DNA from 3 places in the Rheinheimera sp. NSM genome. Region 3 is predicted to be linked to each of the others. Evidence: predicted binding sites of a transcription regulator. Region 3 holds the regulator's gene; each other region holds the start of a gene.
The links. Region 3 encodes FNR, which switches genes on or off when oxygen is low (the NO sensors DNR and NnrR bind a similar motif). Its sites were predicted from a motif close to TTGATNTANATCAA; they were not measured.
Positions count from the first base shown of each region.

Region 1: ACTZWV_RS13405 (OmpW/AlkL family protein) is a predicted target of FNR. The motif match lies at 7,448-7,461, and genes of this name have one in related genera.
Region 2: ACTZWV_RS11145 (putative zinc-binding protein) is a predicted target of FNR. The motif match lies at 4,777-4,790, and genes of this name have one in related genera.

Region 1 covers NZ_JBQTCI010000004.1:245,881-256,206, reverse strand. Annotated here, with positions in the region: gene purL (phosphoribosylformylglycinamidine synthase) at 1-2,830, shown strand, start outside; gene ACTZWV_RS13420 (M15 family peptidase) at 2,996-3,805, shown strand; gene ACTZWV_RS13415 (histone deacetylase family protein) at 3,809-4,726, opposite strand; gene ACTZWV_RS13410 (GNAT family N-acetyltransferase) at 4,726-6,582, opposite strand; gene ACTZWV_RS13405 (OmpW/AlkL family protein) at 6,693-7,391, opposite strand; gene ACTZWV_RS13400 (DUF3300 domain-containing protein) at 7,524-8,942, opposite strand; gene ACTZWV_RS13395 (bifunctional ornithine lipid synthase OlsF) at 9,111-10,326, opposite strand, start outside.
Region 2 covers NZ_JBQTCI010000003.1:381,980-392,305, reverse strand. Annotated here, with positions in the region: gene ACTZWV_RS11160 (HesA/MoeB/ThiF family protein) at 1-352, shown strand, start outside; gene ACTZWV_RS11155 (acetyl-CoA hydrolase/transferase C-terminal domain-containing protein) at 508-2,421, shown strand; gene ACTZWV_RS11150 (acetolactate synthase large subunit) at 2,474-4,114, opposite strand; gene ACTZWV_RS11145 (putative zinc-binding protein) at 4,334-4,717, opposite strand; gene ACTZWV_RS11140 (NnrS family protein) at 4,829-6,031, opposite strand; gene ACTZWV_RS11135 (MFS transporter) at 6,046-7,350, opposite strand; gene ACTZWV_RS11130 (NarK family nitrate/nitrite MFS transporter) at 7,654-9,150, shown strand; gene ACTZWV_RS11125 (protein kinase domain-containing protein) at 9,181-10,326, shown strand, end outside.
Region 3 covers NZ_JBQTCI010000002.1:461,525-471,850, reverse strand. Annotated here, with positions in the region: gene ccoN (cytochrome-c oxidase, cbb3-type subunit I) at 23-1,450, shown strand; gene ccoO (cytochrome-c oxidase, cbb3-type subunit II) at 1,461-2,072, shown strand; gene ACTZWV_RS07960 (cbb3-type cytochrome oxidase subunit 3) at 2,078-2,257, shown strand; gene ccoP (cytochrome-c oxidase, cbb3-type subunit III) at 2,250-3,233, shown strand; gene ACTZWV_RS07950 (FixH family protein) at 3,321-3,806, shown strand; gene ACTZWV_RS07945 (heavy metal translocating P-type ATPase) at 3,819-6,200, shown strand; gene ccoS (cbb3-type cytochrome oxidase assembly protein CcoS) at 6,197-6,376, shown strand; gene ACTZWV_RS07935 (sulfite exporter TauE/SafE family protein) at 6,373-7,053, shown strand; gene fnr (fumarate/nitrate reduction transcriptional regulator Fnr) at 7,093-7,809, shown strand; gene uspE (universal stress protein UspE) at 7,901-8,833, shown strand; gene ttcA (tRNA 2-thiocytidine(32) synthetase TtcA) at 8,913-9,839, shown strand; gene ACTZWV_RS07915 (DUF2987 domain-containing protein) at 9,853-10,326, opposite strand, start outside.

The sequences.
Region 1 (10,326 bases), on a different contig from region 3:
ACCGGAGCGCATCGTATCGGCATTGGATATTATGCTGGAAGGCCCTTTGGGCGGCGCGGCGTTTAACAACGAATTTGGCCGGCCGGCGATTAACGGTTACTTCCGTACCTATGAAGAAAAGGTAGCCAGCCATAACGGAGAAGAAGTACGCGGTTATCATAAACCGATTATGTTAGCCGGTGGTTTAGGCAATATCCGTGCTGATCATGTACAAAAAGGCGATTTGCCGGTAGGGGCAAAGTTAGTGGTACTGGGCGGCCCGGCGATGAATATCGGCTTGGGTGGCGGTGCTGCTTCTTCAATGGCATCCGGTCAATCAGCAGAAGACTTGGACTTTGCCTCAGTACAGCGCGAAAACCCGGAAATAGAACGCCGCTGTCAGGAAGTGATCGATCGCTGCTGGCAGCTGGGTGCCGATAACCCTATCGTGTTTATCCACGATGTTGGCGCCGGCGGTTTATCCAATGCCTTTCCCGAGCTGGTGAACGACGGTGGCGTAGGCGGTAAGTTTGAACTGCGCAAGGTACCGAACGATGAGCCAGGCATGTCGCCGCTGCAAATTTGGTGTAACGAGTCGCAAGAGCGTTATGTGATGGCGATACCGGCGGATAAAATGCCGGTATTTGAGCAGATCTGTAAGCGCGAGCGCGCACCTTTTGCCGTAGTGGGTGAAGCCACGGCAGAGCAGCATTTAACCCTGACCGACACCCATTTTGGCAGTACACCGATTGATTTACCGCTAAACGTACTACTGGGCAAAGCACCCAAAATGCACCGCGATGTGCAAAGCGCACAAACCGCGGGTAAATCGTTGGATTTAACCGGTGTAACGTTGCAAGATGCCGCTGAGCGTTTACTGCGCTTACCGGCGATTGCTGAGAAAACCTTCCTGGTGACTATTGGCGATCGCAGCGTAACCGGCCTGGTAGCACGCGACCAGATGGTTGGGCCCTGGCAGGTGCCGGTAGCTAACTGTGGTGTTACTGCAGCCAGCTATGATACTTATCACGGTGAAGCTATGGCCATGGGCGAGCGCACCCCGGTGGCGCTGCTGGATTTTGCCGCCTCGGCGCGCCTGGCGGTGGCTGAAGCCATTACCAATATTGCCGCCACTGACATTGGCGATTTAAAGCGCATTAAGTTATCGGCCAACTGGATGGCAGCTGCCGGCCACCCTGGCGAAGATGCCGGCTTATATGCTGCGGTAAAAGCCATAGGTGAAGAGTTATGCCCGGCGCTGGAAGTAACAATTCCGGTGGGCAAAGACTCAATGTCGATGAAAACCAAATGGCAGCAAAACGGTGAAGAAAAAGCCGTAACCTCGCCACTATCTTTAGTGATCACCGCTTTTGCCCGGGTAGAGGATATTCGCAAAACCGTGACGCCACAGCTGCGTACCGACAAGGGCACCACCAGCCTGGTGTTGATTGACTTAGGCCAGGGCCAGAACCGCTTAGGCGCTTCGTGTTTAGCCCAGGTGTATAAGCAACTGGGCCAGACATCGGTTGATTTAGACAGCCCGCAGCTGCTGATTAACTTCTTTAACGCCGTACAGCAATTAACGCGTGAGCAAAAACTGCTGGCCTACCATGACCGCTCCGACGGTGGTTTATTTGTTACTCTGGCCGAGATGGCCTTTGCCGGTAAAGCCGGTGTGCGTGCTGATATCAGCGCTCTGGGTAACGATGATATGGCAGTGTTGTTCTCGGAAGAGCCGGGCGCAGTAATTCAGGTCAGTGACAGTGAGCTTGAGTACGTTAAGCAAGTACTGGCGCAGCATCAGCTGGGCAACTGCAGCCATGTGATTGGTGCGGTAAACAGCCATGACGAGCTGGTATTCAGCCGTGGCGATAACGTGGTGTTAAGCGACAGCCGCACCCGCTTACGTTGTATCTGGGCCGAAACCACTTACCAGATGCAAGCGCTGCGTGACAACCCGGAAGGGGCTAAACAAGAATTTGCTGCCAAAGCTGATGCTGCCGATCCTGGGCTGAATGTAAAACTCAGCTTTGATATCAACGAAGATGTGGCTGCGCCTTTCATCTTAAAAGGCGCAGCACCTAAAATTGCAATTTTGCGCGAACAGGGTGTTAACTCGCATGTGGAAATGGCTGCTGCCTTTAACCGTGCCGGTTTTAGCGCGGTTGACGTCCATATGAGCGACATCTTAGCCGGCCGCGCTAAGTTAGCTGATTTTAACGGCCTGGTAGCCTGCGGTGGTTTCTCCTACGGTGACGTCTTAGGTGCCGGTGAAGGTTGGGCGAAGTCAGTATTGTTTAACGATATTGCCCGCAAGCAGTTTGCAGAGTTTTTTGCCCGCCAAAGCACCTTTTCACTGGGGGTGTGTAACGGCTGTCAAATGATGTCGAACTTAAAGAGCCTGATCCCGGGCGCAGAGCTGTGGCCACACTTTGTACGCAATAAATCTGAGCGCTTTGAAGCACGCTTTAGCCAGGTTGAAATTCAACAAAGCCCGTCGCTGCTGTTTAGCGGTATGGCCGGTTCGCGTATGCCTATCGCCGTTTCGCACGGTGAGGGCCATGCTGAATTTGCCAGCAACGAAGCCTTCGTTAAAGCTAACCACAGTGGCACGGTAGCGATGCGCTTTATTGACCATTACGGCAAGGTCACAGAGCAATACCCGCACAACCCGAACGGTTCGGCCGCCGGTATTACGGCTTTAACCACTACGGATGGCCGCGTCACTATTATGATGCCACACCCTGAGCGGGTATTCCGCGCGGTGGCCAACTCCTGGCAGCCGGACGGCTGGCAGGAAGACAGCCCTTGGATGCGAATGTTCCGTAACGCCCGCGTCTGGTTAGGTTAAACCGGCAACACACTAAACAACCCTGCTACGGCAGGGTTGTTTTTTTCAGCCCTTCAATTCAACACTGGCCGATTTTTCTGCGTCATAAAATTCCGGCAACGCCGTGTGGCAGCAACTACACTTACTGGCATTTCAGCTTATCTCTTACCGGTCACTGAGGTGGCTATGCAAAAATCCGTGGTTATTGCCTTACAGCAAGCGTTGCAGCTTAATGACGAGCATGTCAACGGTGCTCTGAATACTTATACGCTAACAACGTGCTTACAGTGGTTGCAAACCAATGCGGCATCTGCCGGGGCATTAAACTGGCAAAGTTGGCCGGCAGAGCGCCAGGCCGTATTATGCCTGCAGCTGTGTTGCCGCCAAGCCGGGTTGAACCCGGGCGAGCCGGATGGCTGGTGGGGGCCACAAACTGCTTACGCCGCTGAGCAGTTAGCTGCCATACAACAACAAGGCAAACCGCCACCGGCGTGGCGTGACAGTTTTACCACGCCGGCTAACCCTAACCAGTGGCCACTGGACAGAGAAGCTGAACTGCGGGCATTTTATGGCGAGCCGGGCAGTCAGCTGGTTAAGCTAAGTTTGCCTTATCCGCTGCGACTGGCATGGGATCTCTCCAGCACGGTGCTCAGCACGCAATGTCATCAAAAAGTGGCAACCAGTTTGCAAAAGGTGCTGGAACAGGTGCTGCTGTATTACGGCTTCGATGCTGTGCAACAACTGCGTTTAGACTCATACGGCGGTGGTTTTAACCTACGGGCCAAACGTGGTGGCAGCAGTTTATCCACCCACAGCTGGGGCATTGCCTTTGACTTTGATCCACAGCATAACCAACTGAAATGGAACAGCAGCAAAGCCGGTTTTGCCCGGCCGGAGTACAACTACTGGTGGCAGTGCTGGGAAGATGAAGGCTGGGTAAGTTTAGGCCGCAGCCGAAATTATGATTGGATGCATGTACAGGCCGCGCGGCTGTAGCAGTTACATCAGCCCTTTTAAAAACGCCACCACACTGCGCCCCAGTGCGCTTAGCGCGTAGCCACCTTCCAGTACCGCTACGATGCGTCCCTGACAGTGTTGATCTGCCAGCTGTTTCAACTGTTGCGCTATCCAATGGTAGTCATCTTCTGTCAGCAGAAACTGCGCCATATCATCTTCGCGATGGCCGTCAAAACCGGCTGACACCAGAATAAGCTGCGGCTGAAAGGCATTAATGCGCGGCAGCCAATGTTTAACGATTTGCTCGCGCCAGATGGCCGGTTTGCATAACGCCGGCAACGGCAGGTTCTCGATATTATCGCCCGATGGTGTATCGCCGGTATTGGGATACAGTGGATACTGAAACGATGAGCAAAACAGCACTCTATCATCGCCGGCGAAAATATCCTCGGTGCCGTTGCCGTGATGTACATCAAAATCGACAATGGCGACACGGCTTAACTGATACTTTTGCAATGCATAGGCGGCGGCAACGGCGACATTGTTAAAAATACAAAAGCCCATGGCCTGGTCGCGGGTAGCATGATGGCCAGGCGGGCGTATATTGCAAAATGCCTGCTGGTTTACATCAGCCATAACCTGGTCTACCGCATTAATTGCGGCGCCGGCGGCATGCAAGGCGGCATTCAGGCTATGCCGCATCATCTGTGTGTCCGGGTCTAACCAGATATGGCCATCTGTTGGCGCTTTGGCGTAAATTTCATCCACGTACAACTTGCTGTGCACCGGGTATAAATCTGCTGCTGCTGCCGGGCTGGCATCGCGCTGCTGCACAACAAACTCCAGCCCGGAGCGGATCAGCTGGTCATTAACGGCACTAAGCCTGGCCGGTTGCTCCGGATGATCGTCACCGGCCTGGTGCAAATAACAGCTGGGGTGGCTAAATAAAGTAATGGCCATCAGCTTGTCTCCGCTATATGGGCTGAGCGCGGCAGGCGCAGTTGCAGGTATACTTCAGCCGGGTCGTCGCCGGGCAGGCGACCAAAGCCGGCTTTTTGGAATACTGCCAACATAGCCTTATTTTCTGCGCGTACATAGGCTGTCATGCTGGTTAAGCCGCGCAGCTCTGCAATGTTAATTAACTCTTGCAGCAGACGTTTGGCCATACCCTTGCCCTGATATTTTTCCCGCGTGACAAAGGCCACTTCACAGCCCAGGTTATCGTTGAGTAAGTAGTAGCGCCCCACGGCCTGAATTTGCACCGCTGAACCTTTTTGTTTCACGATACACAGCGCTAAATCGCGCGATTGATCGACGCCGACAAGGGTACAGGATTTCTCACGGCTCATCTGGGTTGGTACGGCGCTGTAACGCAGTTGCAGCGTTTCTTTGGTGTGCGAGTAAAAAAACTCCTGCAACCGGCGCTCGTCGGACGGATTTAATGGCCTTAAATCAAACTCCTCGCCGTCGATATGCAGTTCTTTAAAACCAACACTGCCCAGCTCGGGCACTTCCGTGGGGGTATGCAACTGGTAGTGCGGCACCCAGAACTGCAGGCGGATTTGCTCCAGCAACTGTTGGCGGAATTTCGGATGCGCCACGCGGATAAGCTCCAGCGCGCGTTCACGGATACTTTTACCGCGCAAGGATGCCACACCAAATTCGGTTACCACATAATGCACATGGCCGCGCGACGTTACTACCCCGGCACCCGGGCTTAAATGCGCCACAATGCGGGATATGGTGCCGTTTTTTGCCGTGCTGGGCAGGGCAATAATGGGTTTACCGCCGTTGCTCATTGAAGCGCCGCGGCTGAAATCGACCTGGCCGCCAATGCCACTGTAAAACAGATGGCCAATGGAGTCGGACACAATCTGACCGGTTAGATCGACTTCAATAGCGCTGTTTATCGACACCATATTGTCGTTACGGGCGATATTGGCCGGCGAGTTCACGTATTCACTGGGGTAAAAACCCATATGCGGATTACAGTGGACAAAGTCGTACAGCGCTTTGCTGCCAACACAGAAACTGGCAACGGTTTTGCCCGGATGAAAGGTTTTTTTACGGTTAGTGACCACGCCTTTTTTTATCAGCTCCATCATTGAATCGGTGATCATTTCGCTGTGAATACCCAGATCTTTATGGTTACCCAGATAGCGCAGCACGGCATCGCACATTTTTCCGACACCGATCTGAATGGTGGCGCCATCTTCTACCAGTAGTGAAACATACTGGCCAACCCGCTCAGTAACCGGATCCGGCTTTAGCTGCGGCATTTGCGCTATCGGCTGTTCGGCATAAAAATAAGCGCTGATCTGATCTTTATGAATAAAAGCCTGGCCATAGGTGATGGGCATGGAGGGATTAACCTGAGCAATGACCTTTTTTGCTGCTTTGGCCGCGGCGGAAACAATATCCACCGATACGCCAAGCGAGTGATAACCGTGTTCGTCAGCCGGGCTCACCATAATAAGTGCGGCATCCAGCGGCAAAATGCCGTCACTGAATAACGACGGTATATCCGACATAAAACAAGGCGTGTAATCGGCACGGCCTTCGGCTACAGCGCGGCGTACCTGGTCGCCACCGATAAATAAGGCGTTTACTTTAAATAACTGCTGATATTCCGGTTCTGCCCATTTGTTGTCGGATAAGGAATACACCTGAACAATTTCAATGTCATGCAGCTGTTTGGCATTGCTGATTAAGTGATCAATCAGTGCCGTTGGTGTGGCTGCGTGCGAGCCGATAAAAATACGGTCGCCCGATTTTAACAGCTGTTGCCAGTTCAGCTTATCTGTTGTTTTGCTCATAACCCATCCGGCGCAAGGCTTGTTGTGTCACGGTGTAATGCGGCACAGTGTAAAACAAAAAGGCGACCTTTATACAGTCGCCTTTAGTCTGGTTGATTAACGCTGCAGTCTTACAAGGTCCAGCGCAGACCAATCATCGCAACATAAGGGTCAATATTTACATTAACGCTTTGAACAGTATTGCCGTTTACCTGCACACGGCCGGTGGTATCAATATCCATCTTGCTTAGCATAGCGTGAATACCCAAACTGTCAGTCAGTTTGATATTCACTCCCGCCTGCAGTGCCAGGCCGTAGGAGCTTTTCAGCTTCAGAGCGACATTGTCATTGGCACCGGTTACGTTTAACGCATCCAGCGCGCCTTCAAGCTGGCTGTCAATTTGCTCGTCAAAAAATACCGTGTAATTCAGGCCGACACCAACAAAGGGGTCAAAGGTCTGATGTTGTGGCATAAAATGATATTGCGCCAGTAAAGTAGGCGGTAAGTGCTTGGTTTTACCCACTTTTAAGCCGTCAATCGCCGAGCCTTTTACTTTTATATCATGGCTGAACGGTGTGGCGGCAATCAGCTGTACTGCCCAGTTGGGGTTAATCCGGTAGTCGAAAGTAAGGCCCAACTGGGTATTAGTATTAACGCCTACCGCAGTAGAGCCTGTCGGCAGCCCGGCGACTTGTTCAATAACATTCAGGCTGGAGCTGCTGTCGTCCGGGGCGACAGTAATGGCGCCAACGTTAATGGCAAAGTCGGCATAAACGGGGGCCGCGGCCAGTGCAGCGGCAAGAGTGAGTACAGATAAGGTGGTTTTCATAATAAACTCCGCAGATAAGGTCTGCGGTCATTGTCCGCTTTGGCCCGGAAAGAATATTGGCCTGGATCAATAAAAAAACGGGGCTGAGATAAATTCAGCCCCGTAATTTGTTTTGTATCAATAAAGTACCGCTTAGTCGATTTGCCGACGCTCGTGGCGTTGCACCGTAGTGGTTTGCCGCGGCGGCGGTTGGCGGTATTCACGTGTTGGCTGAGCCTGCTGACGCTGTTGCACAGGAGCCGGGCGTTGTTGTACCTGAACGCTTTGCCGCTCTGGCTGGCGGTGCTGTTGCACGGCCGGTTGTTGGTACTGTTTCGGTTGTGCTTCGCGCACGGTTTGGCGCTGGCGCAATTGCTCGGTACTGATAACCTGCGGCTGGCGTTGCTGCTCTGTGGTTGTTACGCGTTCGTGCTGCACCGCCGGCTGTTTGAGTTGCTGGTTTACCTGCTGGCGCCGCTCATCACGGTTAACTTCAGTAGTGCGTAGCCGTTGCTCTGTAGTAACAGCATTACGTTGCTGGCGCAGAGCTTCATTGTGCTGACGCGGGTTTTTGTCATGGCTCTGGTATTGCCGTTCAGGCAGCCGCACTTGCTCTGCGGTTTTGCGCTGGTACAACTGTTTGCTCTCGCGCACTGTTACATTGTTGTCTACCCTGGTATGGCGCACCGGCTTACCCTGAATTTCGCTGGTAGGTTGGCGGTAGCCATAGCCGGCATTGTAATCGCGGTTTAAGCGCTCATGGCGATAATGTACACCACGGCGATGTTCGGTATTGTGCTGCCAGCGGCGGGCATCAACATAATGCTTGTGGCGTCTCGGATAATAGCGTGGTGGCTTGTGATAATAATGATGATGCACTATCACATGACGATGGCGCCAATCAAAGATACCAAAGTAGAACCAGGGCCGTACATTAACACTTACGCCCCAATGGAACGGACTGTTGCGGTAATACACGCCGGCAGTATGCCAGTACACCGGCGGATGAGACGGCCACCACCAGTCACCGTAAACTACGCGGGTATTGTAAACCGGCACATAGACCACCTCGCGCCTTGCCGGTTCAATGACAATAACTTCACGTTCGCGCTCTACCACCACGTGTTTATTATCGTTCAGCGAGCCGTTGGCATAGGCCTTTTGTCGCAGCGTTTGGATACTGGCCAGTACCTGAGTTTCATCGGCTAAAAAGGCTTCACCCAGTTGTTGCGTCCAGTCCAGGTCGTTGCTCAGGCGTTCCAACAGTTGCGGAAAGGCCACCAGCGCTTTAACGCTCGGGTCCCAGCCTTTATTTTCTACCGCGCGTACGGCATCGTCAGCGCTCAGTTTGGGGTTATCTTTCACCCAGCGTGCGGCCTGCACTACCTCTAATGGATAAGTGGCCGCAATCAGAACATGGGTTAGCACAGTGTCCGGGTACAGCGCGACCGGCGCCAGCATTTGGTCCAGTTCCGCTTCAGACCAGCTGTCATCTTCTGCCTGCACCGTCTGGCAAACCAACAGCACGCAGACGGCCAAAGCGCGGCTTAGTTGCAGCATCAGGTTTTTCATCTTGCTATCCTCAGTTTAAGCCGCTGGCATTACAATACATGACAGGCGACTTTTTATACAGTGTATAGCTTATAGGCGGATTTGGCTGAATTGAAACTGAACTTTACGGAACCTTTACACAGCACAACCGGCAACCAAAGCTGCCGGTTTATATTAGCGGCAGAGCTGTTACTCTGTGTCGATATAGCGCGCTTTCTTATTGGCTTTTAACATGGTCATATCCACCAGCACCAGGCCATCAACACAGTTGGCGAAGGCGGGGTCGGTACCAAAGGCGAGAAATTTCGCCCCGCCGGGCTCACACAGTTCGCTGTACTGCTTATACAGGGTTGGCACACTCACGCCCATATTGGCCAGCAGGTGTTTCAGTTGGGTAAAGTCATTCAGGTAATCGTTGCCGCTAAAGTGCTGTTGTAACTCAGACAAGATAGCCTGCGGCAGCTGATAAGGTTGTTTTGATACCGCGGCGCAGGCACTGTCGCCAAAGTACAGGCTGTAAAAATACACCATCAGATCGCGGGCGGCTTGCGGATAGCTGTTCGACAAACTGACACCACCAAACAAATAACGGATATCCGGATTACGCCGCAAATAAGCGCCAATGCCGTACCACAGGTATTCCAGGCTGCGTTTGCCCCAATATTTCGGTTGCACAAAGCTGCGCCCCAGTTCCAGCCCGGCATCCAGATACGGCTGCATCTTGGCATCAAACTGAAACAGCGAGGCGGTGTAAAGCCCGGCTTCACCATGCTGCGCCAGCACTCTACGGGTATTGGCAAAGCGGTAGGCGCCGACTATTTCCAAGTCGTCTTTATCCCACAGGATCAATTGTTCGTAGTAGCTGTCAAAACGGTCGATATCGCGGCGCTGGCCACTGCCTTCACCTACGGCGCGAAAGGCAAATTCGCGCAGCCGGCCAATTTCACGCAGTACCGGCGAGCTTTGTTGGTGGCAATACAGGTAAATTTGTTTGCCGTCGCTGGTTTGCCCCAGTAGCTCGCAGCTCTCTACGGCTTTTTTCAGCGTAATACGATCTTCCGGGTGGGCAATAGCGCTTTGGGTAATAAACAGCGGCGGCTTATTTTTTGCCAGCCGGTACAGGTGCTTTTTAAACAGTTTTACTTTGGCCTGTGTTTCCAGTGCTAAGTTAGCGAAGGCTTCGTATGGGATTTGTTCGCCAATGCGCATTTCCAGCTTTTTACGCTGTTGGTTAAACATTTCCTGTACCAGCAGCATAGTCGCCAGCGGTTTGTACAACATAGACGCGCCGTAAAACAGTGCCGAATTACGGCCATCGATATAAATGGGCAATATCGGCGCCTTAGCGTTGGCAGCAAAGCGTAAAAAGCCACTGTGCCACTTGCCATCACGAATGCCTTCCGGT
Region 2 (10,326 bases), on a different contig from region 3:
CGCCACCCGCAATGCCATTAACGCCGCTTGCGTGCAAGCCAAAGTGCCGCTGGTATCCGGTGCCGCTATCCGCTTTGAAGGCCAGGTCGCCAGTTTTAGTATGCAGGGCGACGGCGCTTGTTATCACTGTTTAAGCCAATTGTTTGGCGAACAGCAGTTAACCTGTATGGAAGCCGGCATTTTAAGCCCGGTAGTAGGGGTTATCGGCAGCATGCAGGCGCTGGAAGCGGTCAAAATTCTTGCCGGAGTCGGTACGCCGTTATACGGCAAATTACAGCTGTTTGATGCGTTAACCGGTAAATGGCAGCAGTTTAGTTTAAACAAAGATCCGCTGTGTAGTGTCTGTGGTTAAAGGGTGTTTAAGATAAATAGTGGTATGAGTGTTTGGCACTGCCTCGTTATTTGCGCTTTGCGTCAACCAATCTTTTGCTCAATCAACCAATCTTTTGGTCAATGTAGTACAGTGCAGTAATGCGGTGGTACAGAACACGGAGATAAGTTACAGCAATGAGCAATAATGATTATGCCGATATCGTTGACCGCGTCTTAGCGCAAATTGGTAAGCATGTGGTGCTGGGGCTACCGTTGGGCCTGGGCAAACCTAACCGCTTGATCAATGCGTTTTACCACAGGGCCTGCCGGGACAGCAGTATCCGGCTGGATATCTTCACCGCGCTGTCGCTTAATCCGCCTAAACCCGGTAGTGAATTGGAACAGCGTTTTTTGCAGCCTTTTGTCAAACGTCATTTTGGTGAAGACTATCCGCGGCTGGCCTATGCCGATGCGCTGGCGGCACAACAGCTACCGGCCAATATTACCGTTACCGAATTTTATTTTCAGTCCGGCAGCATGCTGGGTAATACCGATGCTCAGCGCAACTATGTGTCCAGCAACTACACCCATGTAGCGCGGGATCTGGCCGACCGCGGCGTGAATTTGATTTTACAACTGGTCGCGCGGCGGGCGGGCGAATCAGACTGGCAATACAGTTTGAGCAGCAACCCGGATGTTACGCTGGATCTGGCAGAAGAACTGCGTCATCGTCCTGACAGGAAGTGCCTGATACTGGCGCAGGTGCACCCGGACTTGCCCTTTATGGCCGGCGATGCGCTGGTTAGCAAGGATTTTTTTCACCAAATCATCGACGATAACCCACAACAACCGCTGTTTGCATTGCCCCGCAGCCCGGTCACTACGCAGGATTATTGTGTCGGAATGAACGCCAGTGCGCTGGTAGCCGACGGTGGTACGCTGCAAATCGGCATTGGCTCACTCAGTGATGCTCTGGTGTACAGCTTGATCCAGCGCCAGCAAAACAATGAAGCCTATCGCGGCTATTTTAACCAGGGGTTGCCGGGCCAGGCGCTGATAGATGCTATTGGTGGCCATGACAGCTTTGACACCGGGCTGTATGGCGCCAGTGAAATGTTTCTCGATGGTTTTATGCATTTGTATCAGGCCGGCATCCTCAAACGCGAAGTATTCGACGATGAGCGCTTGCAGAGCCTGGCCAATGCTGGGCGCATCGGGGAGCAGGCCGGTATTGAAGGCAGTGGCGCTTTATTAGACGCGGCATTTTTTCTCGGCTCAGAGCATTTTTACCGCTGGTTGCGCCAATTGACTGCAGCAGAATGGCCCCGTTTCAGGATGAGCTCGGTTGGCCGGATCAACCAGTTATATGGTGGCAACCCGACACTGGAGAAATTACAGCGGCAAAAAGCCCGCTTTATCAATACCTGTATGATGGTGAGTTTAACCGGCGCGGCCACCTCTGATGGCCTGAAAGATCATCAGCTGGTTTCCGGTGTCGGCGGGCAATACAACTTTGTCGCCATGGCGCATGCCATGCGCGATGGTCGCTCGATCCTGATGCTGCGTAGTACCCGCCAAAGTGGTGGCAAGCTAACATCCGGTATTGTCTGGGAATATCCGCACTGCACTATTCCGCGCCATCTGCGCGATATTGTGGTTACCGAATACGGTATTGCCGATTTGCGGGGCGCAACGGACGAGGAATGCATAAAAGCGCTGATTTGTATCAGTGATAGCCGTTTCCAACAAAAACTATTAAGTAAAGCAGTGGCTGCCGGCAAACTGGATGCAAACTGGACTATTCCCGCTGCTGCTGCGGCAAATACCCCGGCAAGCCTTGAGGCCCGTTTAGATGCGCTGCGCTTAACGGGCAACTTACCCCGTTACCCTTTTGGCAGTGATTTTACTGTGTTGGAACAACAGCTGGTGGCGGTATTGCAGCGCCTGAAGCGGCTGAAACAGTCAAAATTACAAGCGCTGGGCGCGCTGCTGCGCGGCGGGCCTGATGCACCTGAAGCGTTAGGCCGTATGGGGCTGGCAGAGCCACGCGGACCGCGGCAATGGCTGTATGCCCGGCTGTTACGCTGGGCGTTGGCGCACTCAGGTTAAGGAACAGCAACGTCGCCAATACTGCTGCAGGCGTAACCGGGACGCGCGGCAATTACAATTGACAGGTTTTTTCTTTCAGTAACACGTTAAGGATGTCGTGGTTCAGTGAATAGTCTACCGGCAGGTCGATAACATGCACCCCGGCAGAGTTCAGGCAGCTGTTCAGAATGTGTTTAAAATGCTCATCATTCCCGATGCGGTAACCCTTAGCACCAAAACTTTGCGCATAGCGGACAAAATCCGGGTTAGTGTAATCCAGACCGAAATTGGCAAAGCCCATGTCTTGCTGTTTCCACTTGATCATACCGTAAGCATTGTCGTTCAGCACAATTACCACCAGGTTTAGCTGCAGGCGTACTGCAGTTTCCAACTCCTGTGAGTTCATCATAAAACCACCATCACCGCATACCGCCACCACCTGAGTGTCTGGCTGCAGCATTTTAGCCACCATGGCGCCGGGCAGGCCTGCGCCCATTGACGCCAGGGCATTATCCAGCAGCATGGTATTGGCTGAGTAGCATTTGTAGTTACGGGCAAACCATAATTTATAGATGCCGTTATCGAGGCTGACAATGGCATTATCGTCCAGGCGCTGGCGCAGCAGGTGCACCAGCCGTTGCGGCAACATTGGAAACCGGCTATCAGCACAGTACTGCGCCAGATGCTGCTCCAGTTCTGTTTTGATGCGGCTGAAATAGGAAAAATCCCAATGCTGCTTGTTTTGGATAAGTTTCGTCAGTTGCGCTACAGAAAAAGCAATATCGCCAACCACGTTAAGCTGCGGAAAATACACCGCATCGACAGCAGCAGGTAAGAAGTTGACATGAATAACCTGTTTGGCGCCATGTTGCATAAAAAACGGCGGTTTCTCCACCACATCGTGGCCAACATTAATAATCAGGTCCGCTTTAGCTATGGCGCAGTGGACAAAATCGTGGTCCGACAGGGCGGCCGAGCCGAGGTACTGCGGGTGGCGCTCATCGACCACGCCTTTACCCATCTGAGTGGTAAAAAAGGGCATGCCGGTAGCTTCTACAAAAGCAGTTAGTGCCTGACAGACACTTTTGCGGTTAGCGCCGGCGCCAATCAGCAGCAGCGGGCGTTTGGCGGCTTCTATCATCGCAGTGGCTTTGACCAATGCCGCTGTTGCCGCATGGGGGCGCTGATGGCCAACCACGGGGTAGATGGTGTCTGCGCATTGCTCAGCGGCGATGTCTTCCGGCAGTTCCAGATGCACGGCTCCCGGCCGCTCTTCAATGGCTAAACGAAAGGCTTCGCGTACCAGCGGCGCAATGGTATTGCCATTCACAATCTGTTTGCTGAACTTGGTGACAGAGCGCATTACATCCACCACATCCAGGATTTGAAACCGTCCCTGCTTACTGGTTTTGATCGGTTTTTGTCCGGTAATTAACAGCATAGGCATGGCACCTAACTGAGCAAAAGCCGCGGGCGTCACCAGGTTGGTTGCGCCGGGGCCAAGCGTGGCTAAACAGACACCGGGCTGGCCGGTTAAACGGCCGTAAGTGGCGGCCATAAACCCTGCGCCTTGTTCATGACGGGTCAGGACGAAGCGAATGCCGGAGTTTTTTAATGAATTCAGAAAATCGAGGTTTTCTTCACCCGGAACACCAAAAATATATTTAACGCCTTCATTTTCCAGTGCTTTTACAAATAAGTCAGATGCTTTCACAGTAGTCTTCCTAACGTAACGGATTTAAAGGACGTTGATATGGGTTTCGTTTGTACAATCAGGCGCACTGCTTCACAGTAGCCCTTTCACGGCACATTGCAACAGTATCATTTTAGGGTAAATTTCAGCAGCAGATAAAAAATAATCCCAACGCCGGCTTCACGCTGATTGCCGCCGGGCAAATACGCGCGAACTATGGCGCCGGAACAATGAGGGAGATCAGACCGGTTTGCCCGGCTGTCCAAGGATATCGCTATGCACCATTTGCAGCAGTTTATAGGCATCGGCTAAACCGCAGTTTTCGTGGTCGCGTTTTTTATAGCCCAGTGAGGTTAGCTCTATATGCCAGGTGGGCACTACGTTTACGGTGGCGAGGGTTTGCTTTACACAGTTAAGCGGGCAGCCATCTACGGCCAGAATAGGCCGGCCGGACTGCGCAACTTTTACCAGTTGTTTTACCTGGCCGCCAACGCCGGCAATACAGGACATTTGGGCCGAGCCTTCCCGATCCAGTACCACGGCCAGATCGTTGGCTAACTGGGCCACGTTAGAGCAGCCGGAGCAGGAGTATACCAGCGGCTTGTTATCGTAATCGGTGTTCATTTTGCGTTCCGTCATAGCAAGAGCATGCACCCAGTGTAAAAGCCGTGACGGGTTGCGGCTTGATATAAATCAAAGCCGCGGCAGGCTTACCTCTTCAGAGGTAAGGTCACATTAACCTGGCCGGCCGTCTGGCCTTGGCGTGGTTAGCACCGGAAAATACACCAATACGTATAGTCCATACGCCAGCACCCAGCCGCCTATGCCTAACCATAGCCATTGCATAGTCTGGGCCGGCCACAGCCAAATTAATACCGTGCGGCTGATGGCTGCAGCCAGTACCAGTAAAAACGCCAACGACATAATACTGTGCGGTTTGAGCATGCGGCCGCTGTGGCCTAATGATACCCGTGCCATCATGCTTAAAATCATGCTGCCCATAGCACCGGCGGTTAGCGCGTGCAGCGCTATGCTGTTGCTGATATTTACCCCGGCGTAGCGTGCGCTGTATAGCGCTAACCCCAGCGGTATACACCAGTACGCCAGATGCAGCGACCACAGTAGCGGCACTTTAACCGTAAGCCAGATTTTCCAGCGCAGGCAGCGCAGGGCGGTGAGCAGGGCACTTAAGGCAAATAAGCTGCTGATAGCCAGTGGCGGCAGGTATTTGTTCAGGGCAAAAAAGTGCAGTACAAATATCAGCCATAAAGAACCCAGCGCAGCGCGGTCCAGCCAGACCATGGCCGCCACCTTTTTAGTTTGGGTGCCATTGGCGGTAAACATCGGCAGCACCCGGCCACCGACTATCGCCATCAGAAGCGTAACCAGCCAGATGGCGTTTTGGCTGCCCAGCTGCATTAAATCATAGCGATTGTAGGCCACACCGATATACATCAGTGCATTACAGGCGGTCAGCAGCAACAGCAGCGGTATAAAAAACAGGTTGCGCTGCTGGCCGGTTTTAATCAGAGGGATGGCTAACAATACCGCACACACCGGCAGAAAGCTTAAATCCACTGCGGCCACCAGATACAGCGGTAAGCCCTGGCCAAACAACAACAGCAGACGGGCGCTTAACCACAACAGGCTGATAAACAGCAGGCTTTTACCATGCGGCGCGCGCAGCCCGGTCCAGTTTTGCACTGCGGTCAGTAAAAAACCGATAACAATAGCACTAACAAAACCAAACAGCATTTCATGGCTGTGCCAGAACAGCACGTTGGCAAAGGGCTTTAGCTGAATATGGCCGGCCAGTGTCAGGCCCCACAGCAGCATAGCAATAGCACTAAAGACAGCGCCAAATAAAAACATCGGCCGAAACGCCTGGCGCAACAGCGGCAACAGCTTTTGCTCGGTTGCCAGATCAGTAATTTGCATGATTTATCCTTAGCTTAAAGAGGTTGATCCTCATCGCGTAAAAAATTCTCTGTGCGTGCCTGAGCCAGTTTTTGCCGGTATTGCGCGGCCTGGTTGGCAAAAAACATGGTGATCATACACAGCGCCAGTACGCCGTATAAAATCATAAAACAGCCGGTGACTATGCCCAGTACATCCTGTGCCACACCAAACAGCACCGGTAGCGTACAGCCCCCGAGGGCACCTACCGCTGCAACAAAGCCACCGGCGCTGCCCATATGGTGCGGGTAATAATCGTGGATCACTTTATACACACTGGCGCGGCCAAAGCCCTGAGCCACACCGATAACAAAAATCAGCAGTGTAAACCACCAGACATTGAGGCCAATCTCCAACTGCACATCTTTTTCCAGGCCATGCACAATCAAGGTAGTAGGTGGGTAACTAAGAAAGAACAAACACACAAGGCATACCCAGAATACGCTCCAGTTTACTGCGCGGCCACCGTAGCGATCGGCAAACCAGCCGCCCAATGCCCTTACCATGCTTGAGGTGGCAACAAAAAACAGCGTAAACGCCATAGCTTGTTGTGCATTCATGGCATAGGCCTGCATATAGTATTGTGGCAGCCACAACAGCAGCGCTAAAAAACTGCCAAACACAAAGTAGTAGTACAGGGAAAAACGCCAGATACGTGCATCTGATACCAGTGTACGCAGGCTAAGCGCTGCGGCCTGAGTGTAAGCCTGAGCAGGCTCTGCCGGTGACAACAGGGCAAACAGCAGTGTGATCAGTAACATACCTGCAGCATACAGCGGCCCCACCCACTGCCAGCCAAGGTAAGTTACCGCCAGCGGCACCAGCACAAAGGTAATGGCAACACCGGCATTGCCCACACCAAATAAACCCAGCGCCCGGCCCTGGCGGCTTGAGGCAAACCAGACGCTGACATAGCGCACACCAAAGGTAAAAGACACACCGCTGATACCAAACCAGAGCCCAAGCCATAAATAGCCGCTGTAGCTATTTACCAGCGGCAGCAGTAACAGCGCCGGTATTACTGCCAGCATCTGGTACAGCCATAAGCGCCGGCTACTGACACGGTCGGCCAATATGCCAAGCGGCACCCGCAGTAGGGCGCCGCTTAATATAGGTGCCGCCAGCAGTATGCCGTATTGTGTAGCGCTAAGCGCCAGTTGCTGTTGTAACGCTATGCCCATTACGGCGTATAAGGTCCAGACCGAAAAGCAAGCGGCAAAGGCCAGCGTGGCAAGCAGTAGCGCCCGGTTAGCCCCCGGCAGCGTGGCCTGTGCCAGCGTGGTGGGAGTAGTATGCTCCATCGCAAAATATCCGCTAATCAGTATTACAGCTTAGTGTAACGCCAAAGCTAAACGCTGCTGCAGCGCAGAGGGCGTACCTCTGACGCGCTGACTAAGGCGGGGCGGGTCAGGTTATTACGCCAAAGTGGGTAGCGGTTGCTGAAATACCGCGCCATGACGACGGTCGCCGGCCTACCTATAAGTTGGTATCTGTTTGTTTTATAGTAAGAAACTGCCGGTTCGGCTTTGTTTTATATCAATGATTTTGCCGCTTCAGCTCTCTACACTTGGCGCAGTTTATCTGTTAATCCTGTGGAGAGTATTATGGCTGGACCTGCTTTAGCAACTGCAAGCGGCAGTGGGTTAAACCTGCTGAATTTCGCTGAGCAAAAAGTAAAAATGCTGCACCTGACCTGGTTTGCCTTCTTTTTAACTTTTGTTATCTGGTTTGCCCATGCGCCGTTACTGATTCATATTAAAGACGCCCTGGCACTGACCGATGCTCAGGTTAAAGCCCTGTTGATCCTAAACGTGGCGATAACCATCCCGGCACGTATTGTCGTGGGCATGTTGGTTGATCGCTACGGCCCGCGTATTATTTACTCGGTAGTGTTGTTTATCTCGGCACTGCTGTGTATTGGCTTTGCCTTTGCGCAAACTTACTCTGCGCTGGCAGTGTTTCGCTTTTTACTCGGTTTTGTTGGTGCCGGCTTTGTCATTGGCATCCGCCTGGTAGGCGAGTGGTTTCCGCATCATCAGGTGGGTACCGCTGAGGGCATCTATGGTGGCTGGGGTAACTTTGGCTCCGCTGCTGCGGCCATGACGTTACCAACGCTGGCGCTGGCTTATGGCGGCGACGATGGTTGGCGCTATGCTATTGGTACTGTCGGTGTGATAAGCGCAGTGTATGCGCTGGTATTCTACAAGTATGCCCGTAATACCCCTAAAGGCTCGGTGTATTTTAAGCCGAAAAAAACCGGTGCTATGGTGGTATCCAGCTGGGGCGCCTTGTGGGGCTTAATCTTAATGAATATCCCTATGCATCTGGCGCTGGGCATGCTGGCCTGGCGTTTGTCTCCGGCCGGGGTTAACCTGTTTTCTACCGATATGATGTATATATTCTGGGGCATATTACTGCTGCTGTTTGTGCTGCAAACGCAGCAAACCTTACGTATTAATGTTGAGCATTTACGTGCCGGTGTGCCGGAGGCGGATAAATACAGCTTTAAGCAGGTGGGGATATTAAATATTGCCTACTTTGCTACCTTTGGCTCTGAGCTGGCGGTGGTGTCGATGCTGCCATTGTACTTTCTGGAAACCTTCGAAGGTTTAAGTGCGGTGAAAGCCGGTTTACTGGCGTCGGGTTTTGCCTTTATGAACCTGGTATCGCGGCCAATGGGCGGCTGGTTTTCTGATAAATTTGGCCGGCGCAAAAGTATGCTGATCTTAATTGGCGGTTTAGCGGCCGGTTATTTCCTGATGGGCCTGATGGACAGCCACTGGTGGATCCCGCTGGCAGTATTGGCCACCATGGCGTGTAGTTTCTTCGTGCAGGCCGGTGAAGGTGCGGTGTTTGCTATAGTGCCGCTGATCAAGCGCAGCATGACCGGGCAAATTGCCGGCATGGCCGGGGCTTACGGTAATGTGGGGGCTGTGGTGTATTTAACGGTACTGAGTTATGTCAGTTACAGCATGTTCTTCTATGTTATTGCCGCCTCTGCCTTGGTGGGCCTGGTTGCGGTTATGTTTTTGGACGACCCGAAAGGCCATATTACCGAAGTAGGAGAAGACGGTACTGTGCACCGGATTAATGTCGGTTAATGTGACTACTGCCGGAAAAAGGATTAACAAGTGAGCGGATCTGAATTGCAACTTCGCTACAGCCATCTCTGTGAGGCGGGTATTAAGCCCGCCAATGAGGATGCGGTGGCAGTCAATGTGCCTCAAGATCCGCACTTGTTAACGTACAAAGGCGCTTGTTTTGCCCTGGCCGATGGCGTCAGCACGGCTGAGGCCGGCCAGCAGGCCAGTGAGCGTGCGGTAAGCCGGTTTTGCCGTGAATACAGCCAGACGCCGGACAGCTGGTCGGTGGCCTACAGCGCAACACAGTTGCTGGCCACCATTAATAATGAGTTGTACGAGCTGAGCCATCAGTTTGTCCACAACCAGAAAGGCTATCTCACCACTTTTACCGCGCTGATTATCAAATCGCAAACCGCGCATTTTTTTCATATTGGCGATAGCCGGCTGTACCACTGGCGTGACGGTGTACTGGTGCAACTTAGCCAGGATCACACCACGGTATTATCCGGGCAGCGTCAGTTTCTTGGCCGGGCGCTGGGCATGGATGCACGGGTTGAGCTGCAGCAGGGTAGCCAGAGTTTACGCCCCGGTGACAGGTTTTTGCTGTGCTCTGACGGCATATCCGATTTTATCAGTGCCGACGAGCTGCAGCGTGCGCTATCAACCGCGACTGATTTAAACCTAACGGCCGCACAATTAAAGCAGCAGGCTTTGGCGCAGGGCAGTGATGATAATCTCAGCCTGATCCTGGTAGAAGTAACAAGGTTACCGCAGCAAAGCCTGGATGATTTAAACCAACATCTTACCCGGTTGCCGTTTCCGCCGGCGTTAAGCGTGGGCATGAAGCTGGACGGCTATAAAGTGCTGAGCGAGCTGTTTGCCAGCAGCCGCAGCCATTTGTATTTAGTGCAGGACGAAGCCAGCGGCCGGCAGTTGGTATTAAAATGCCCGTCGCTGAATTACGATGATGATGCCTTATATATTGATCGCTTTATTCGTGAAGAATGGATTGGCCTGCGCATTGAATCTGATTACGTAGTCAAGGTAGTACGGCAAACACGGCCGCGCAGCTTTTTGTATTACCTGATGGAATATCTGCCGGGCCAAAGTTTAGAGCAGTGGTTCGAGCGCCAACCTAAGCCGTTAAAGCCGGCACTGGCCATTAAGCTGGTAAAGCAAATTGCCGAAGGTTTA
Region 3 (10,326 bases):
ACTAACTGCAGCGGAACTCAACATGAGCCAGACCAAATCGTTAAATGTTGACTACAACTATCGCGTTGTCCGCCTCTTTGCCTTAACCACCATTTTTTGGGGGATTATCGGCATGGCGGTGGGCATGTTAATCGCGGCCCAATTATATTGGCCGGCATTAAACTTCGATACGCCCTGGTTGACCTATAGTCGTCTTCGTCCTTTACACACCAATGCGGTAATTTTCGCCTTTGGTACCAGCGCCCTGTTCGCCACCAGCTATTACATAGTGCAACGCACTTGTCAGGTGCGGTTGTTTGCAGAAAAGCTGGCCATGTTCACTTTCTGGGGCTGGCAGGCAGTTATTGTTGCCGCTGTGATCACCTTACCGATGGGTTTAACCAGCAGCAAAGAATACGCCGAGCTGGAATGGCCAATCGATATTCTGATTACGCTGGTGTGGGTATCCTATGCCATCGTATTTTTCGGTACTTTGGTAAAGCGCAAAACCAGCCATATTTACGTGGCAAACTGGTTCTTGGGCAGCTTTATTCTGACGGTAGCGGCATTGCACATTGTTAACAGCATGGCGATTCCGGTTAGTGCGTTTAAATCGTACTCTATTTATGCCGGTGCTGTGGACGCGATGATCCAGTGGTGGTACGGCCATAACGCGGTAGGTTTCCTGTTAACTGCCGGCTTCCTTGGCATGATGTACTACTTTGTTCCTAAGCAAGCCGGTCGTCCGGTGTATTCATACCGCTTGTCTATAGTGCACTTCTGGGCGCTGATCGCGCTGTATATTTGGGCCGGCCCGCACCATTTACACTACACTGCCCTGCCGGACTGGACTCAGTCATTAGGTATGGTGATGTCGGTTGTGCTGTTTGTACCAAGCTGGGGCGGCATGATCAACGGTATTATGACGCTGTCCGGTGCCTGGCATAAGCTGAAAACCGACCCTATTCTGCGCTTCTTAATTGTGTCGCTGTCGTTCTACGGTATGTCGACCTTCGAAGGCCCGATGATGGCAATCAAATCAGTAAATGCGCTGTCACACTACACAGATTGGACCATCGGCCACGTACACTCAGGTGCTTTGGGTTGGGTTGCGATGATCTCAATCGGTGCGATTTACCACTTAATTCCTGTGCTGTATAACCAGGGCCGGATGTACAGTATTTCACTGATTAACACCCACTTCTGGCTACACACCATCGGCGTAGTGCTGTATATCGTGGCAATGTGGATCTCCGGTATTACTCAGGGCATGATGTGGCGCGCAGTGAATACCGACGGCACCTTAACTTACAGCTTTGTGCAAAGCCTGGAAGCGTCAATGCCATTTTACCTGATGCGTTTTATTGGTGGTGTTTTTGTCGTGGCAGGTATGTTGCTGATGGCGTACAACGTTTACAAAACGGTGCGCGCTAAAGATGAATCACTACAACCTGTACCAGCAGCAGCGTAAGAGGTAAATCATGTCAAACAAGAATCATCATGACAAAATTGAAAGAAGCGTTGGCCTGCTGGCAATACTCAGTATCGTGGCCATCAGCTTTGGTACTCTGGTGCTGATTACGCCACTGTTTTTTATGGACGAAACCACCCAGCCGGTCGATGGCATGGTGCCTTACACGGCACTGCAGTTGGAAGGCCGTGACATTTACGTCCGCGAAGGCTGTGTTGGCTGTCACAGCCAGATGATCCGGCCGTTCCGTGCAGAAGTAGAGCGTTATGGCCACTATTCTGTTGCCGGTGAAAGCGTATGGGATCACCCTTTCCTGTGGGGCTCCAAACGTACCGGTCCGGATCTGGCCCGCGTTGGCGAGCGTTACAGTGACGACTGGCATTATGCACACCTGATGGATCCACGCTCTGTGGTGCCGCAGTCTAATATGCCGGGTTTCCCGTGGTTGGATAAAAACCTGCTGGACGGTAAACACACTGCCCGCAAAATGGAAGTATTACAAAGCTACGGTGTGCCTTACAGCGAGGAAGATATCGCCGGTGCAGCAAGTGCAGTTCAGGGTAAAACTGAAATGCAGGCCCTGATTGCTTATTTGCAATCGCTTGGCACACACCTGAAGTAATGCCCATGGAATACGCAACGATACACAGTATTTTTACCGTGATTTTGTTTGTCGGTTTTATTGCCTTCGTGATCTGGGCATACAGCAAAAAGCGCAAAACCGATTTTGACCAGGCAGCAAACTTAGTGTTTGACGACGAACAAAAAGCGCAACAGAAAACCAAACAGGAGTCCGATCATGAGTAGCTTTTGGAGTGCTTGGATCATAGTGTTAACCCTTCCGGTGTTGATCGGCTGTGCAATACTGCTGACCTGGAACCTGAAGAATTATGTGGGTGTGCCTGAAGATCAAACGACCGGCCACGAAGTAGACGGTATCTCTGAAATTAACAACCCGTTACCGCGTTGGTGGACTTATATGTTCGTGCTAACACTGGTGTGGTCAGTGTTTTATCTGGCGGCTTATCCCGGGTTAGGCAACTTTAAAGGCTTTTTAGGCTGGACCAGCTCTAACCAGGGCATTAAGTCGCTGGAAGAGTCACGTTTAGCGGTAGCTAAAGCCGTGGAGGAAGGCCGTAACGTAGAGCTGGACCGTGAAATGGTACGAGCCGATGAAGTTTATGGTCCGGTATTCCAGCAGTTTGCCAAGCGCGATGTGTTAGACCTGGCCTATGACGATGCTGCCATTAAAATCGGCCAGCGTTTGTTTCTGCAAAACTGTGCGCTGTGCCATGGCTCAGATGCCCGTGGTCAGCAAGGCTACCCTAACCTGACCGATAATGACTGGTTGTACGGTGGTACGCCGGACAAAATCAAAGAAACCCTGTTATACGGTCGTAAAGCGGCAATGCCGGCTTGGTTTGATGCATTAGGCGAGCAAGGTATTAAAGAAATGACGGCCTATGTGTTAAGTCTGTCCGGCCGTGCTGTAAATGACCGCGAGGCTGAAGCCGGCAAAGCTAAGTTTGCCCTTTGTGCCGCCTGTCATGGTGCGGATGGCAAGGGCAGCCTGGCGCACAACCTGCCGTTTGGCGCGCCCAACCTGACTGATAATATCTGGTTATACGGTGGTTCTGCCGGTGCAGTAGAAGAAACGCTGACCAAAGGCCGTTACGGTGTAATGCCGGCCTTTAAGCAAACCCTGGGCGAGGATAAAGTGCATATTCTTACTGCCTATGTTTACCGGTTGGCCCATCCGGAGCAAAGCGCTGCTGCGCAATAATCCGCTTTGAGTGGTAATTTATAAGCCCCGTTTCGGGGCTTCTTTCTATGCGTTTGTGTAACGCTATATCGTTTTTGTGAGGTGGTAATGCAGCAAGATACAAAACCCTGGTATAAGCAGCTGTGGCCATGGATTTTAATTGCTATTCCTGTAATTACCGCACTCAAAGCAGTGCATACGGTAATAGTAATGCAACAGCACTCACCGGATTTGGTGGTCGACGATTACTACAAAGCAGGCCGTGCTATTAATATGCAGTTAGCAAAATATCGTGAAGCGCAGCTGCGTAACTTAGAAGCGCATGTGCTGGTAGCCGGTAATCGCGCGGTAGTACGTTTTGCGAAAAACAGTGTGCTCGAAGGTGAAATTCATTTGGATTTTTACCACCCCACCCTGGCCGACCGCGATTTCGCGCTGGATGCAGAACGCAGTGGTGAACTGCTGTACGTAGCAACCCTGCCGTTAACCCCAAATGGTAAATGGCGGTTGGTAGTGTCTGATGCGTCAAAAGACTGGAAGCTGCGTGCGACGCTGGAACTACCGGCAACCACTGAAATTAAGCTTGGCTACTGACAAGGCGGCTAAGTGAGTACAGAGCGCTGCTTTCATTGTAATGAGCCGGTTCCTGCCGGTTTTCACTTTAGCCGTGAGTTCGACGGCCGCACGCGGTCTTTCTGTTGTGCCGGCTGTTTAGCCGTGGCCGACACCATTATCAGCAGTAATTTGGCAGACTATTACCGGTTTCGCACTGAACCTGCGGCTAAGGCTAATGCCATGCCGGACAGCCTGCGCGCAGAGCTGGCCAATTTTGATGCACCGGACGTGCTGGCCGACGTTAGCCGTAAACAAGGTGAACTAACCGAAATTGAGCTATCGCTAAGTGGTATCAGCTGCGCAGCCTGCGCCTGGTTAATTGAAAAACAACTGCGCCAATTGCCGGCAGTACACCAAGTTAATGTTAACTCCACCACCCAGCGCTGTCACCTGGTCTGGCACTCAGAGCAAACACCACTTAGCGAAGTGCTCGCCAGCCTGACTAAAATAGGCTATCAGGCCAGCCCTTTTATAGCCGATAATGAAGAACAACAGTTTAAAGCTGAGCTCAGCCGGTTTTTAAAACGGCTGGCGGTATCCGGCATTATGTCGATGCAGGTGATGATGCTGGCGGTGGCGCTGTATTTTGGCGATTACAGCGGTATTGAGGCCTCGCATCAGGGGTACCTGCGCTGGATCAGCCTGTTTTTAAGCTTGCCGGTGGTGTTGTATGCCGCCCTGCCCTTTGTTAACAGCGCCTGGCGTGGTATTAAAGCACGCCAACTAAACATGGACGTGCCGGTAAGCCTGGCCATTTACTACACATTTTTTGCCTCAGCCTATGCCACGGTGTTTAACACCGGCGAAGTGTATTTTGAATCGGTTTGTATGTTTACCTTTTTACTGCAGTTGGGTAAGTTTTTTGAATATCGCGCCCGCGCCCGGGCGCGCGAGGCCACCGGCAATCTGCTGAAGATTATGCCGGTAAGTGCCACTTTATTGGTAAACGGACAACAACAGATTGTATCGGCCAGACGCTTACAACCGGGCGATACGATTTTACTAAAGCCCGGTGAAACCATCGCCGCCGACGGTGACGTGCTGCGCGGCCAAAGCTCGGCCGACGAGTCGATGTTAACCGGTGAATATCGCCCGGTTGCCAAAACTATTGGCGACAAGGTGCTGGCCGGCAGTATTAACCATGATGGTTTATTAGAAATCAAGGTAACAGCAGCGCTGGGTGCATCACGTTTAGGCCAAATTATCAGCCTGCAACAGCGCACACTAAGCCAAAAGCCGGCGGTGTTGCAAAAAACCGATACCCTGGCACGCTATTTTGTTGAACGGCTGCTGCTTATTGCGGCGGCGACTTTTGTGCTGTGGTATGTCTGGCTCGACGCCGACCGCGCCTTTTGGGTAACCTTGTCAGTGCTGGTTGCCACCTGCCCCTGTGCACTCAGCCTGGCCGCTCCCACTGCCGTCACCTGTGCCCTTGCCCGCCTGAACCGGCGCGGCGTACTGATTAAAAATTCCGCCGTACTGGATGTATTGCCACAACTAAGCCATATAGTGTTTGATAAAACCGGTACTTTAACCGAAGGCCGTTTTTCGCTCAGCAGCGTTGAAATGTTAAGCCAACAGTATAGTGAAAGTGAGGCGCTAAACCTGATCGCTAATTTAGAGGCATACTCAGAGCACCCTATCGGGCGCGCGTTTAGCGGCTATCTTAGCGCCAAAGTATCACTGCAAGATGTGCATATTCAGGTAGGTGCCGGCATCAGCGCTACTTATGCTGGCCGGCAGGTTAAAGTAGGCAATGCGGCATTTTGCAACGTAAAGCATCACCGTGACGCTATGGTTTATCTCAGCATTGATGATAACGAAATAGCCGCTATTGGCTTGCAGGATGCACTACGCCCTGAAGTGCCTCGCTTGCTGGGCGCACTGCGCCGGCACGGCTATCAACTGATCATGCTGACCGGCGACAGCTCTGCCCGCGCGGATGAGCTGCAACAACAATTGCAGTTTGACCTGATGGTAAAAGGCTGTAACCCGGAGCAAAAAGTAGCTGAAATTACCCAACTGGTTGACGCCGGCCACAAGGTGCTGATGCTGGGTGATGGTATTAATGATAACCCGGGCTTTCATGCTGCCCATGTCTCAGTGACACTGCAAAGCGGCAGCGATTTGTCTAAAAACCAGGCCGATGTGGTATTGTTACAACCCAGTATCGGCTTATTGGCAGAGCTGCTCAGTGGCAGTAATCAGGCGCAGCGTATTATTCAGCAGAATCTGCGCTGGTCAGTGGGCTACAACTTGTTGATCATTCCGCTGGCGGTGGCCGGTTTTGTTTCGCCTTATATCGCGGTGCTGGGTATGTCGTTCAGCTCATTGCTGGTGGTGTCTAATTCATTAAGGCTGCTGAAAAAATGAGTGTGATTTATGTGCTGATCCCTATCGCTATTTTGTTTGTGCTGATTGGCCTGGCCGTGTTTTTCTGGGCTGTACGCAGCCGGCAGTTTGAAGACCTGGATAAAGAGGGTTTCAGTATCCTGTTTGATGAAGCAGAAAAAGCCCCGACTGAGAATAACGATAAGTCGCAGCCATGAATGCTGATTTGCTGGCGGCCTTATTGATTGGTTTTATTGGCAGCAGCCATTGCTTAGTGATGTGCGGCGGTATTGCCGGCGCCCTGCAATTGTCGATGCCATCGCAAAGCCCCGGCCGTAAACTGCAACTGCAACTGCAGCTGTTGCTAAGCTTGGGGCGACTGACCACCTATGCATTATTCGGCGCTCTGGTCGGCTACTTTGGCGCCGGCGCTATGCAACTGGCCGGCGCATCGCTGCTATGGCTGCGGCTGTTGGCAGGCTTGCTGTTGCTGATGATGGCACTGTATATCAGCCGGTTGTGGTTTGGTTTAATCCGTTTAGAGCAACTGGGGCAAAAGCTGTGGCGCCATGTGCAGCCGGTTGCCACCAAACTGCTGCCGCTTAACAGTGCCGCTAAGGCTTACAGTTATGGCCTGTGTTGGGGGGCCCTGCCTTGTGGTCTGGTGTACAGCACCCTGGGCTGGAGCCTGGCCAGCGGCAGTGCAATACAGGGTGGATTACTGATGTTGAGTTTTGGTATTGGCACCTTGCCGGCAATCTTAGTGACCGGTAGCGCCGCCGGTATCCTGAGCAAACTGAAAAACACCTTATGGCTACGCTACAGCGCGGCACTTATGTTAGCAATTTATGCCGGTTATACGATTTGGCTTGCTATCCGCCGGCTGGTTTTTTAAGCTGGCTATGTTGGAATTTCCGCAAAAGGTAAAAACACCATGATGCAACGCTCTGCAATAAATTGTCAGGACTGCGGCTTTAGCCAGCTGTGTTTACCCTTTTCATTAAACGATGCTGAACTGACGAAGCTGGATGACATTATTCAACGCAAACGGCCATTGCATAAAGGGGATATGTTGTTTGAAGCCGGCAATACACAAAAGTCGTTGTTTGCTATTCGCACCGGCTCATTTAAAACTTTTACCCTGACCGATCAGGGCGAGCAGCAAATTACCGGCTTTCATCTGCCGGGCGATATTGTTGGCTTTGATGGTCTGCATAATCAGTTGCACCCCAGCTATGCCGAAGCGTTGGAAACCGCCATGGTATGCGAAATTCCGATGCCGAACCTGGACATGCTGCTTGACCAGTTACCACGCCTGCGCCAACAAATGATGCGGCTAATGAGCCAAGATATTCAGGCCGATCAGCAAATGATGCTATTGCTGAACCGTAAAACTGCCGAACAAAAACTGGCAACCTTTCTATCACAACTGGCGCAACGTTTTGCCAGCCGTGGTTTTTCCGCTACAGAGTTTCGCCTGACCATGACCCGCAGCGACATCGGTAACTACCTCGGTCTAACGGTAGAAACCATCAGCCGCTTGCTGAGCAAACTGGATAAAGAACAACTTATTCAGGTAGATGGCAAACTTATCACCTTAAAAGATCAAGCTGCCTTGAGTAAACTGGGCTCCCTTACAGCGCATTGTTAATGCCCCCGGCTTTGACCTGGCGCAAGGTTTAGCCCGGCAAAGCAGGCTAATTTGGCTACACTTAAGTAAAGTTTTTACTGTGGAGCCTGATATGTCTGCTTATAACAATGTGCTGGTGGTGCTTGACCCTACCGTAGATCAACAAAAAGCCTTAAACCGCGCCGTGCAGTTAGCCCGGCTGCAAAGCTGTAAATTAACCGCTTTTTTATCGGTCTACGATTTCTCCTACGAGATGACCACCATGTTATCCGGCGAGGAGCGCGAATCGATGCGCCAGGCAGTGATTAAAGACCGTGAGCTGTGGATCAGTGACTTTTTGGCGGCCCCCCGTGCCGGCGGCATTAATATCGATATTAAGGTGGTATGGCACAACCGGCCGTTTGAAGCGGTAGTACATGCGGTGCTGGAAGATAACTACGACCTGGTTATTAAGGGCACCCACGACCATGATGTATTGAAATCGATGATCTTCACGCCAACCGATTGGCATATTCTGCGTAAATGTCCCTGCCCTGTATTACTGGTGAAAGATCATGACTGGCCGCAGGGCGGTAATATTATTGCTGCGGTTAACGCCGGCAGCGAGCAGGCACATCATCTATCGTTAAATCAACGCGTAATAGCCAAAGCCGGCCAAATGGCGGCCATGCTCAGCGCCCACACTCATTTGGTCAATGCCTACCCCGGCACCCCGGTTAATATTGCTATCGAAATCCCTGAGTTTAATCCGCAGGAATATAACAGCACAATGAAACACCACCATATTGATGCAGTGACAAAACTGGCAAAACAATTTGATATCGACAGCAGCCGTTGCCATGTGCAGGAAGGCATGCCCGAAGATGTGCTACCGACAGTAGCCGGCGAACTGGATGCTGAAATGGTGGTGATAGGCACTATAGGCCGCACCGGGTTATCGGCTGCCATTATCGGTAACACCGCCGAGCATGTCATTGACCGGCTGGATTGTGATGTACTGGCAGTTAAGCCGGCGGATTTTGTTTGCCCGTTACAGAAAGACTGAGTTTTACTGCTGCACCGCTTTGGTTATGGCGCGCGCTTAGCTATAATGTGCGCCATTTTTGTTTCCGGTAACAGTGGCTATGACTCACGCAGCGCAAGCTAAAGCTCAATATAATCTGAATAAACTTCATAAACGCCTGCGCCGCGGCGTGGGACAGGCTATTGCCGATTTCAATATGATTGAAGAAGGCGATAAAATTATGGTGTGTTTGTCCGGCGGCAAGGACTCTTACACCCTGTTGGATATTTTGCTTAATTTACAGCAGTCTGCGCCAATCAACTTTGCTATCGTAGCGGTTAACTTAGATCAGAAACAGCCGGGCTTTCCGGCGGATGTGTTGCCTGCTTACCTAAGCGCTATTGGTGTCGACTTTACCATTGTAAACGAAGATACCTACAGTATCGTTAAAGAGAAAATTCCCGAAGGTAAAACCACCTGCTCACTGTGCTCGCGCTTGCGCCGCGGTATTTTATACCGGACCGCCAAAGAGCTGGGCGCCACCAAAATTGCACTGGGCCACCATCGTGATGATATGCTGGAAACACTGTTTTTGAACATGTTTTATGGCGGCAAGATGAAGTCAATGCCACCTAAGCTGGTCAGTGATAATGGTGAACATATCGTGATCCGGCCGCTGGCATACTGCAAAGAGAAAGACATTGAAAAATATGCTATCACCCGTGAGTTTCCGATTATTCCGTGTAACTTATGTGGTTCTCAGGATGGCTTACAACGCCAGGTGGTAAAAGAAATGCTGCAGGACTGGGACAAACGTTTCCCGGGCCGCATAGAAACCATGTTTCAGGCGATGCAGAATATAGTGCCATCGCACATGATTGATAAAACGCTGTTTAATTTTGCCGGCCTGACAAAAGATACTGAGCTTAGCGAGCGCGATACCGCTTTTGATAAAGCAGCCATACCCGCTATCCCGGTTGGCTTGACGGAAGATGACGAGCTGTCAGCTCAGCAGGACAATCCGGCGCAGATTATCGCGTTAAGTTAAAACGCCGTGCAGCTCACTGCGCTGCGCTGTCGATTAACGGCAGCAGATACATCGGCCGCTGACTGAATTGCCAACGGCTGTCTGCTGCTAAGCTGCTGTTAAGATGAATATAACAGCGCTTATCACTGCACTGTGTTGCCTGTGCCGCCCCTGCCGTCATCTGTGGCGGTGTTACCACATCGGCAAACTCGACAATTACCCCGCTGACATCCGGCAACCAGCGTTTGCTGATACCGGCCATATCATCCAGCAGTACGTCAAATTGGCTGCGATAGTGCTGTATCTCCTGCAGCGTTAACTCCGGCGCAAGGCGCATACGCGAACGCAGGCGAAATTGCACCTGGCATGGCTCGGCATTATCGGCCAGCAGCACCTGCAAAATGGCATTGCTGTCTTTTAACGCTTCATCGTACGGCAAACTGATTTCGCCATTACCGGCTATATCCAACTTTATCTCGTGCCGGTCACTTTTCAGGCCCAGGCCATA